4 regions of the Streptomyces paludis genome follow, and region 1 is predicted to be linked to each of the others. Evidence: riboswitches for the same ligand, from Rfam matches in the RefSeq annotation. Region 1 holds a riboswitch; each other region holds the start of a gene.
The links. A riboswitch is a leader RNA that binds a small molecule or an ion and turns the genes downstream of it on or off. The one in region 1 is predicted to bind cyclic di-AMP.
Positions count from the first base shown of each region.

Region 2: another riboswitch for cyclic di-AMP. It lies ahead of DVK44_RS14645 (M23 family metallopeptidase); the one in region 1 lies ahead of DVK44_RS26850 (M23 family metallopeptidase).
Region 3: another riboswitch for cyclic di-AMP. It lies ahead of DVK44_RS28040 (transglycosylase SLT domain-containing protein); the one in region 1 lies ahead of DVK44_RS26850 (M23 family metallopeptidase).
Region 4: another riboswitch for cyclic di-AMP. It lies ahead of DVK44_RS30890 (M23 family metallopeptidase); the one in region 1 lies ahead of DVK44_RS26850 (M23 family metallopeptidase).

Region 1 covers NZ_CP031194.1:6,081,023-6,083,215, reverse strand. The annotation lists gene DVK44_RS26855 (GntR family transcriptional regulator) at 1-41, opposite strand, end outside; gene DVK44_RS26850 (M23 family metallopeptidase) at 269-1,054, opposite strand; cyclic di-AMP (ydaO/yuaA leader) riboswitch at 1,068-1,240, opposite strand; gene DVK44_RS26845 (M16 family metallopeptidase) at 1,438-2,193, opposite strand, start outside.
Region 2 covers NZ_CP031194.1:3,340,833-3,343,025, forward strand. The annotation lists gene DVK44_RS14640 (PrsW family intramembrane metalloprotease) at 1-61, shown strand, start outside; gene DVK44_RS14645 (M23 family metallopeptidase) at 179-1,258, opposite strand; cyclic di-AMP (ydaO/yuaA leader) riboswitch at 1,270-1,424, opposite strand; gene DVK44_RS14650 (PP2C family protein-serine/threonine phosphatase) at 1,640-2,193, opposite strand, start outside.
Region 3 covers NZ_CP031194.1:6,327,203-6,329,395, reverse strand. The annotation lists gene DVK44_RS28045 (cytochrome c biogenesis protein DipZ) at 1-326, shown strand, start outside; gene DVK44_RS28040 (transglycosylase SLT domain-containing protein) at 405-1,199, opposite strand; cyclic di-AMP (ydaO/yuaA leader) riboswitch at 1,204-1,364, opposite strand; gene DVK44_RS37385 (hypothetical protein) at 1,884-2,193, opposite strand, start outside.
Region 4 covers NZ_CP031194.1:6,998,518-7,000,710, reverse strand. The annotation lists gene DVK44_RS30895 (SGNH/GDSL hydrolase family protein) at 1-184, opposite strand, end outside; gene DVK44_RS30890 (M23 family metallopeptidase) at 360-1,406, opposite strand; cyclic di-AMP (ydaO/yuaA leader) riboswitch at 1,428-1,561, opposite strand; gene DVK44_RS30885 (tyrosine-protein phosphatase) at 1,956-2,193, shown strand, end outside.

The DNA of each region.
Region 1 (2,193 bases):
TCGCGAATCGCCGTGCATACCGAGTGCGCGGGAATGCGCATGTCCGAACCTCCGCCTTAATCCGCGCGAAACGCAGCCGATTGACGCCTGTTCCGTGACTCTATTGCAATCAACGAGAATTTCCGAAGGGTGCCCGAAATCCATGGATATCTTTTGGCCAACGGGCAGGTCGGACGGCGGAGCGGTTACGGAGCGAGGGGGCGCGCGCGAGGAGCGTGAGCCGGCGGGGGTGGGCCCGGGGCGCGTCAGGGGTACGGCAGGGGGCGCGTCAGACGTTCACGCCGTGCGCGCGGAGGTACGCGACGGGGTCCATGTCGGAGCCGTAATCCGGACCGGTCCGCGCCTCGAAGTGGAGATGCGGTCCGGTGGCGTTGCCACTGGCGCCGGAGAGGCCGAGGCGCTGCCCGGGGGCGAGGCTCTGGCCCACCGAGACCTCGATCGAGGAGAGGTGGCCGTACTGGGTGTACGTGCCGTCGCTCATCCGCAGCACGACGTTGTTGCCGTACGAGCCGCCCCAGCCCGCCTCGACGACGGTCGCGGCGCCGACGGCCACCACCGGGGTGCCGGACGCGGCGCGGAAGTCGACGCCCGAGTGGCTGCCGGAGGACCAGAGGGAGCCGCCGGCCCGGTATCCGGTGGTGATGTACGAGCCCGCGACGGGGAGTTGGAAGGTGTTGAGGAGGGTGCGCTCGGCGGCGCGCGCGGCGCGCTCCCGGGTGGCGCGTATCTCCTTGACGCGGGCCTCGGCCAGCCGCTCGGCCTCCGCCCGCGCGACGGCCTCGGCCTTGATCCTGGCCGCCCGGTCGGCGGCGTAACGCTGGGCGTGGGCCTGGTCGTCGACCACGGCGGCGAGGGCGTCCCCGAGGTCGGCGACCCGGTTGAAGCCGGTCTGCGAGGCGGCCTCGGCACCGGCGCCCGAGGCGAGTGCCGGGGAGGCGGCGAGGGTGCCGATGACACCGGTCGCGGTGAGGGTCGCGACGCCCGCGGCGTTCGCGCCCCGGCGGGTCGGGCGCCTCCGGGCGCGGTGCTTCCCGGCGGTACGGGTGAACGCCATGGGGTGACGGGTCCTTTCCTTCCTTCTCGCCTACCGGGTTAGCTGACGGGTTCGGAGCAGGAAGGTCTCCTACGGGCCCCTCCACACGGCGCGACTGCGCGTGAAGGCGGTCCGATTCACCCCAGGGACTGTGGGTCCCCGGCTCCCTCGGGCTCGCGCCTGACGGGGACTCGGCGATGACTGTCCGATGCCACGGGTGCGGCGCAACGGGCGAACAGCCGGACCGACGCTAAGCCGCTGGGCTTTCCCGCGCCAAACAGACAGGCTGTTTTGTCGCGTTCCCCACAGGGGCAGACGGCATGTTTCCACGGAAAACAGGGACAGAACGGAGAACCCCGGCGACCGATGTCGCCGGGGTTCCCTGCCCTGTACGGACGGCCGGATCAGCCGGTGACCACGGTCACTTCGCCGATACCGAGCGCCTCGACGGGCTCCTTGATCTGCGCCGCGTCCCCGACCAGCACGGTCACGAGCCGGTCCACCGGGAAGGCGTTGACGACCGCGGCCGTCGCCTCGACGGTGCCGGTCTCGGCCAGCCGCGCGTACAGCCGCGCCTGGAAGTCGTCCGGCAGGAACTGCTCGACCTGGTCGGCGAGGGTGCCCGCGACGGAGGCGGCCGTCTCGTACTTCAGCGGGGCGACGCCCACCAGGTTCTGTACGGCGACATCGCGCTCGGCGTCGGTCAGCCCCTCGGCCGCGAGCGTGCGCAGCACCGTCCAGAGGTCGGCCAGCGCCGGGCCGGTGGAGGCGGTGTCCACGGAGCCGCTGATGGCGAGCATCGAGGCGCCGGCCGGGCCGCCCGGGGCGTCGGGCGCCGAGGAGCGCAGCACCTGGCCGTAGGCCCGTACACCGTAGGTGTAGCCCTTCTCCTCGCGCAGCACCCGGTCCAGCCGGGAGGTGAGCGTGCCGCCCAGGCAGTACGTGCCGAGCACCTGCGCGGCCCAGACCGGGTCGTGCCGGTCGGCGCCGATACGGCCGATCAGCAGCTGGGTCTGGACGGCGCCGGGCCGGTCGACGATGACCACGCGGCCCGTGTCGTCCGCGGTCACGGGCGGTACGGGCCGGGGCGCGGCCGTGTTCCCGGTCCAGGCGCCGAGGGTGTCGGCGAGGATCTCGTCCAGGTCGACGCCGGTGAGGTC
Region 2 (2,193 bases), 2.7 Mb from region 1:
GGCATGGGCGCCGCCGCCGTACGTGGACTACGAGGGCTACAACCCGTACCGCCGGTACTGAAAGTACTGACCCGGGGCGGTAAGGGGTGGTGTGGTGCGGGACCGGACAACGGAAAACGCCGGGGCCCGCGAATGGCTCGCGGGCCCCGGCGTACGCGTCCCAACCGGACGGTGAACGTCAGGGGTTGATGCCCCGGCTGCGGAGCCAGCTCATCGGGTCGATGCCCGTGCCGCCCGCCGTGTGGACCTCCAGGTGGAGGTGGGGGCCGGTCACATTGCCGGTCGCGCCGACGCGGCCGATGACATCGCCGGTGGCGACCTTCTGGCCGACGGTGACGGTCATCGAGGACTGGTGGGCGTACCAGACCTCCGTGCCGTCATCCAGCTCCAGCACGGTGCGGTAGCCGTACGAGCCGGACCAGCCGGCCGACTTGACGGTGCCGCTGTGCACGGCCTTGACCGGCGTGCCCGTCGGCGCGGCGAAGTCGAGGCCGGTGTGGTGGCCGGAGGACCAGAGCGAACCGGCCTGGCCGAAGGTGGAGGTGATCGTGTACGAGGAGGTGGGGAGGGAGAAGCTGGCGGCCAGCTTGGCGATGCGCTCCTGCTCCGCCTTGGCCTGGGCGGCGGCCTCGGCCTCCGCCTTCCGCTCCGCGGCGGCCTTCTCGGCCTCGGTCTGCTGCTTCTTGGCCGCGGAGGCGGCCTGCTGGATGGCGGCGGCCTCGGCGGCGGCGCGCTGCTCGGCGGCGGCCTCGGCCTGCTGCTGCTCGGCCTGCTGGAGGATCCGGGCGCGGAGCGCCTCGCCCGCGTCGGTCGCGCCCTGCTCGGTGTCCGCGACCGTGAGTCCGGCGGTGGAGAGGGGCGCCTGCGCGAGCGCCTGGGCCGCCTCACTGGCCTTCTTGTCCGTCGTGCTGGTGCCCGAAGAACCGATCCCCGGAAGCGACTTGGCGTCCGGAAGATTGTCCGCGATGACATCGGGCAGGGATATGGAGACGGCCGGCTTGTCCTGCGCGGTGGCGATGCCGCCCGCGCCGACGGCGGCGATGACACCCACGCCGAGGACCGTGGAGCTGCGGGCGAGCCCGCGCTGCTTGGTGACCCGGTGCCTGCCGCGTACGGGGGGTCGGACGGTCTCCTCGGTGGGATTCCACTCCCCCCAGGTGCGCTCCGGCTCGTTGCCCTCGCCGCGGCCGAAGCGGTAGGGCTCGGCGGGGGCGGCGGTTGCTACGGAGCCTTCGGAGGCAGGCTTGTTGGACGCCACTGAGGCGCGCTCCTTTCCTTCCTTCTCGCCTACCGGGTTAGCTGACGGGTTCGGAGCAGGAAGGTCTCCTACGGGGTTCCGCTGTCCGCGCAAGGCAGCGAAAATTCCCGATTCACCCCAATGTGTGGTTCCCCGGTTCCCTTGCGGGATTCGGCGCGTGCGCGCGGTGCCATCTCTGGCGACGGCTGGGACAACCGCGCTGCGTTATCGAACGTTAATAGAGACCAGGGGTTTATTCCAAGCCGTTCCTGATGATCGTTAACGACTTCGCAACGGACACACCCGGACACAAGAGCGCGCAACCGGGCGAGTTGACCGGAGATTGGGAGGTTATGTGTTTCTGACGGTGTGTCAGCTGTTATGCGGAGCGGTACGCCCCGATCACGGCCCGTGTCCCTCGGGCCCGGGAGCGGCGGATTCCGACGCGGGGCCGGGGTCGGAGCCGGCCTCTTGAGGGCTCTCCACCCCCGCCACGGCTCCGGCCGCCGCCCCCGGCGTGAAACCGGGCGCGGAGCCCAGCACCGGCCGGCTGACCGCCAGCAGCGCCATGTCGTCCTGGCTGCCGCCGCCCGTATGCACCCGTACGTCGTCGATCAGCGCCTGGAGCAGCTCGTCGGGCCCCGGGAAGACCCGCCCGTCGAGCCGCTCACGCGGGCGGTAGAAGACACCCGCGCTGTCACGCGCCTCGGTGAGCCCGTCCGTGTAGAAGAGCAGCATCGCGCCGTCGGGATACGGATTCGGCTCCGCGCGGTCCGGCCACGCGCCCAGCTCGCTCATCCCCAGGGGCAGCGCGGGATCACCCGGCGCCAGCATCCGTACGGCACCGTCCCCGCACATCAGCAGCGGCTCGGGATGGCCGCGGTTGAGCAGCCGTACGACGTCCTCGCCGTGCGGGATCTCGGCCAGTACGGCCGTGGTGAACCCCTCGAAGACAT
Region 3 (2,193 bases), 250 kb from region 1:
ACGACAAGCCGGCGGTCTACCGCTTCCCGGCCGCCGTTCCCGCCGACGGCATCGCCCTGGACGGCACCTGGACCGCCGGGTACGAACACTTCACGGCCGGTCCGGACGCCGCGCTCGCGCTGAACTACCACGCCAGGAACGTCAATGTCGTCCTCGCGGGCAGCGGGCCGGTCGAGGTCCTCGTCGACGGCCGTACGGTCAAGACCCTGCGCGTGGACGGCACCCCGACCCTCTACTCCCTCGTCGACGGGGACACGGCGCAGCGGGCCCGGCTGGAGATCCGGCCCGCCGAGGGCATCGAGGCGTACTCGTTCACCTTCGGGTAGACGCGGACGCGGACGGCCCGAGGGCGGACGGGGTGCTTCCCGTCCGCCCTCGGGCGGCGACTGTTTCTGGGCCGGCCGTCAGTAGGGGCCGTTGACGTTGTCGATCGAGCCGTACCGGGCGGCGGCGTAGTTGCACGCGGCGGTGATGTTGGCGACCGGGTCGTAGCTGTTCAGGGACGTGCCGGGCACGTGGTACGCCTTGAACGTGGGGTCGATGACCTGGAGGAGGCCCTTCGACGGGATGCCGTTCTGGGCGTTGATGTCCCAGAGGTTGATGGCCAGCGGGTTGCCCGAGGACTCCCGCATGATGTTGCGGTGGATGCCGTTGTAGCTGCCCGGGATCCCGTGCGCGGCCATGATGTCCAGGGACTCCCGGATCCAGCCGTCCAGGTTGTTGCTGTACGTCTTGACGGCGGCCGGAGCGGCGGTGACGGTCTTGGCGGCCGTCTTCGTCGCGGTCTTCGTGGCCGTCTTCGGCGCGGTCTTGACCGTGCCCTTGGCCGCCGTGCCGAGCTTCAGGGTGAGGCCGGGGCGGATGTGGGACGGGTTGGCGCCGATGGCCCGGCGGTTGTCCGCGTACAGCTTCTTCCAGCCGCCGCTGACGGAGTGCGCCTTCGCGATCTTGGAAAGCGAGTCACCCAGGACCACGGAGTACGTGGTGGGGACGGACTTCACCGCGGCGTCGGGGGCCTGCGGCACCGAGGCCGCCGGGGCGGTGACGGGCGCGGCCTGGGCGGTGGTGGCGGCGAGCAGCGGCAGGGCCAGTACGGCACCCCCCGCGCTGACGGCGACGGCGCCGCGGGCCAGCGGGTTCGTTCTCGGGCGGCGGTGCTTCGCCTTGTGCTTCGCCCTGGCGACAGCCTTTGCGAACATGACGCGTTCCTCTCCATCGCCTGCGAGGTGAGCTGTCGGGTTCGGGCAGGAGATGCCCGGTCACGCGGCGTACACGAGACTTCACCCCAAGCCGGTCCGCGGTGCGGTCCGGCGGCTTACCTGGGTCCCCCGCTCCTGCCGTACATGAGTGGGTTGGTGGGATTCCGGGCAGCGGCAGGATTCGGCGTTCCACCCGGAGTGACGTGAACTTAAGCGAGAAGAGCGGAACCGAACAAGTCCGGAATCCGATTCCTTCCCCCACCGCGATTGCGGCCCGGAAAGATCGAATTCCCTAATTCCCGCCAGGCGTAAGAAATACGCGGCGCCATGGCCACCACACCCACCCCGCGACCGTGACACACGTCACCCCGGTAGGCCGAGCATAAAGGACAAGATGCCCAATTATTACCCATACAACCCGGGTGACGAGGTCCCCAACCGGCGGATCGGAGCGCCTGACCCCGCATCAAAAACGCACCGGACGCGCAATTCACGGAAGAATTCACCAACACCCCTTCCGGTCGCGTGCGGTTACGGCCGGGCATCGCGCCGGAATACCCGGCGATCGCGTCCCGATGAATCGTCAAGCAACCGGACGCGCACGGCCATCCGGCCTTGCCGGGGAAACGCGAACGGGAGCGGGGCCGACCCGCGGCCCCGCTCCCGTACCTTCGAATACCGCGACTAGACGAGCGCGGGCTCCGGCTCCAGCTCGGGCTCCGACTCGGGCTTCGCCTCCGCCTTGGACGCCGCCTTGGCCTTCGCCGGGGTCACGGCGGCGGCCTCCGGGGAGTCCGCGGTCTCCTCGGCGGCGCCGTCGCCCTCGATGAGGTCGAGGTGTCCGCGGATCGTCTCCAGCGGCAGTCCGAGTTCGTCGGAGGCGTTCTGCTCGCCCCCGAAGACGTCGACCGCCTCCGCCACGGCCTCGGCCAGCTCCACCTTGGCCTTCCGCAGCTTGGCCTCGGCCTTGTCGATCGTGTCGACGACGGCCAGC
Region 4 (2,193 bases), 920 kb from region 1:
CGGTGTCGGCCGTCGCGCCGGAGTCCGGGAGCCGGTCCGCGAGCAGGACCGCCAGCCGGTCCGCCCAGCCGACGAACCGCCCGTCGGGTCCTGGGTCCCCCACACCTTCCGTGAAGCTGTCGCCGATCGCCGCGTACGACTCGATTCCGCTGTTTCCTCTTGTTGTTCTCGAATCGTCTGCCACAGCGGACCATCTTCCTCCCGGCCATGTGACTTACGCGACCGTAAGGAGGGGTTGACCGTGGGTGAGAAACACCATCCGTCAAGTTTCGCCCAACCGGGAATAGCCGGGGAAAGGCGACCGCCCGGCACCGCGGTGCCGGGCGGTCGCCGCGCGTGCGGCGCGGTCGGGAGCGGGTTCAGACCGTGACGCCCTGCGAGCGGAGGTAGGCCACCGGGTCGATGTCCGAGCCGTAGTCCGGGCCGGTGCGGATCTCGAAGTGCAGGTGGGGGCCCGTGACATTGCCGGTGGCGCCGGAGACGCCTATCTGCTGCCCGGCGTTCACGCTCTGCCCGGCGGAGACGGACAGCGCGGAGAGGTGGGCGTACTGGGAGTACTTGCCGTCGCTGTGCTGGACGACGACCTGGTTGCCGTACGAGCCGCCCCAGCCGGCCGCGACGACGGTGCCCGTGCCGACCGCCCGGACGGTGGAGCCGGCGGAGGCGAGGAAGTCCACACCGGTGTGGTAGCCGCTGGACCAGCTGCCGCCCGACGCGCGGTACGACGTGCCGATCGGCGCGTCCACGGGCTTGAGGAAGCCGGAACCGGTGGTCTGCGTGGCCGTGTTGGACGACGCCGTGCCGGAGGAGGTACCGGCGGAGGTGCCGGAGTCCGAGGACGTACGGCCGGACGACGCGGACTCGGACGCCTTCGCCGGGGCCTCGCTCCGGGGAGCGGACGCGGCCGGCGCGGAGGACGTACGGGTGGGGGCGGCCGAGGTACGGGCGGGGGCGGCCGACGCCGCCTTCGCGCCGAGCGTCAGCTTCAGCCCGGGGTGGATCAGACCGGGGTCGGCGCCGATGGCCTGGCGGTTGTCCTCGTACAGCCGCTGCCAGCCGCCCTTGACCCGCTGCTCGACGGCGATCTTCGACAGATAGTCGCCGGAGACCACGGAGTAGGTACGGGCCGTCGTCCTGGTGCCGATTTGCGTGGCGGCGGTCCCCTGCGCGGCGGTCGCGGTCGACGCCGTGGCCGTGCTCGTGGTGGACGCGCTCCGCGCCGTCGCCGTGTCCGTCGTCGCCGGGGCCGCCTTCGGGGCGACGGCGGGGGCGGTCTGGCCGGCGGCGTGCGCGCCGGTGGCGCCGATGAGCGGCAGCGCGATGGCGGCGCCGCCCGTACTCGCGGCGATGAAGCGGCGCGACAGCGGATTGTTCTTCGGTCGGCGGTGCTTACCCTTCGCGGGCATGTGCGTTCCTCTCCGGCGCCATACGAGGTGAGCTGTCGGGTTCGGGCTGGAGCTGCCCGGCCGCGCGTGGTGCGCGGCTTCACCCCGAGCCGGTCCGGAACACCCGGATCGGCGTACTGCCTGGGTCCCCCGCTCCTGCCACACGTGAAGGGTTCGGGTGTGGGTCCCCGGGCAGTGGCAGGATTCGGCGTTCCGCCCGGATTGAGGGTGAACGTAGGCGAGTCGGACGTCCGGTACAAGCAGTTGTTTTCAGCCGCAGGAGTTGACCGGAATATCATCACGCACCACCCGTCACCCTGCGTCGATGACCGATCTTCGAATCCCCCATGGGGTTGGCTTTACCTTCGAGGGCGCCGCCACGGAACGTCACCGTTATGATTCCGCTCACGGACCGCACCCCATCTCCCCTATTAACAGGGCAGTTTGGGTTCAATGAGTCATTACGGACAGATGCCTCGCGGTCACCTCCTCGGCTCCGAACCCATGTCGTATCGTCAGGACACGACCTCGTCGGCGAGCCGCGCCGACGGCAGACACGGAGGAGCCGCCGTGACGCAGCAGCTGCCGCAAGTCCCGTCGACAGAGCCCGAACTGTCCGGTGTGCGCAACTTCCGTGACGTGGGCGGCCTGCCGACCACGGACGGCCGGCGGGTGCGCGGCGGCACGCTCTTCCGCAGCGGCCATCTCGCCCACGCCACCGACGCCGACGCGGCGTTCCTCACCGGCCTGGGGCTGCACACGGTCTTCGACTTCCGCAACTCCGCCGATATGAAGCTGGACGGCGAGG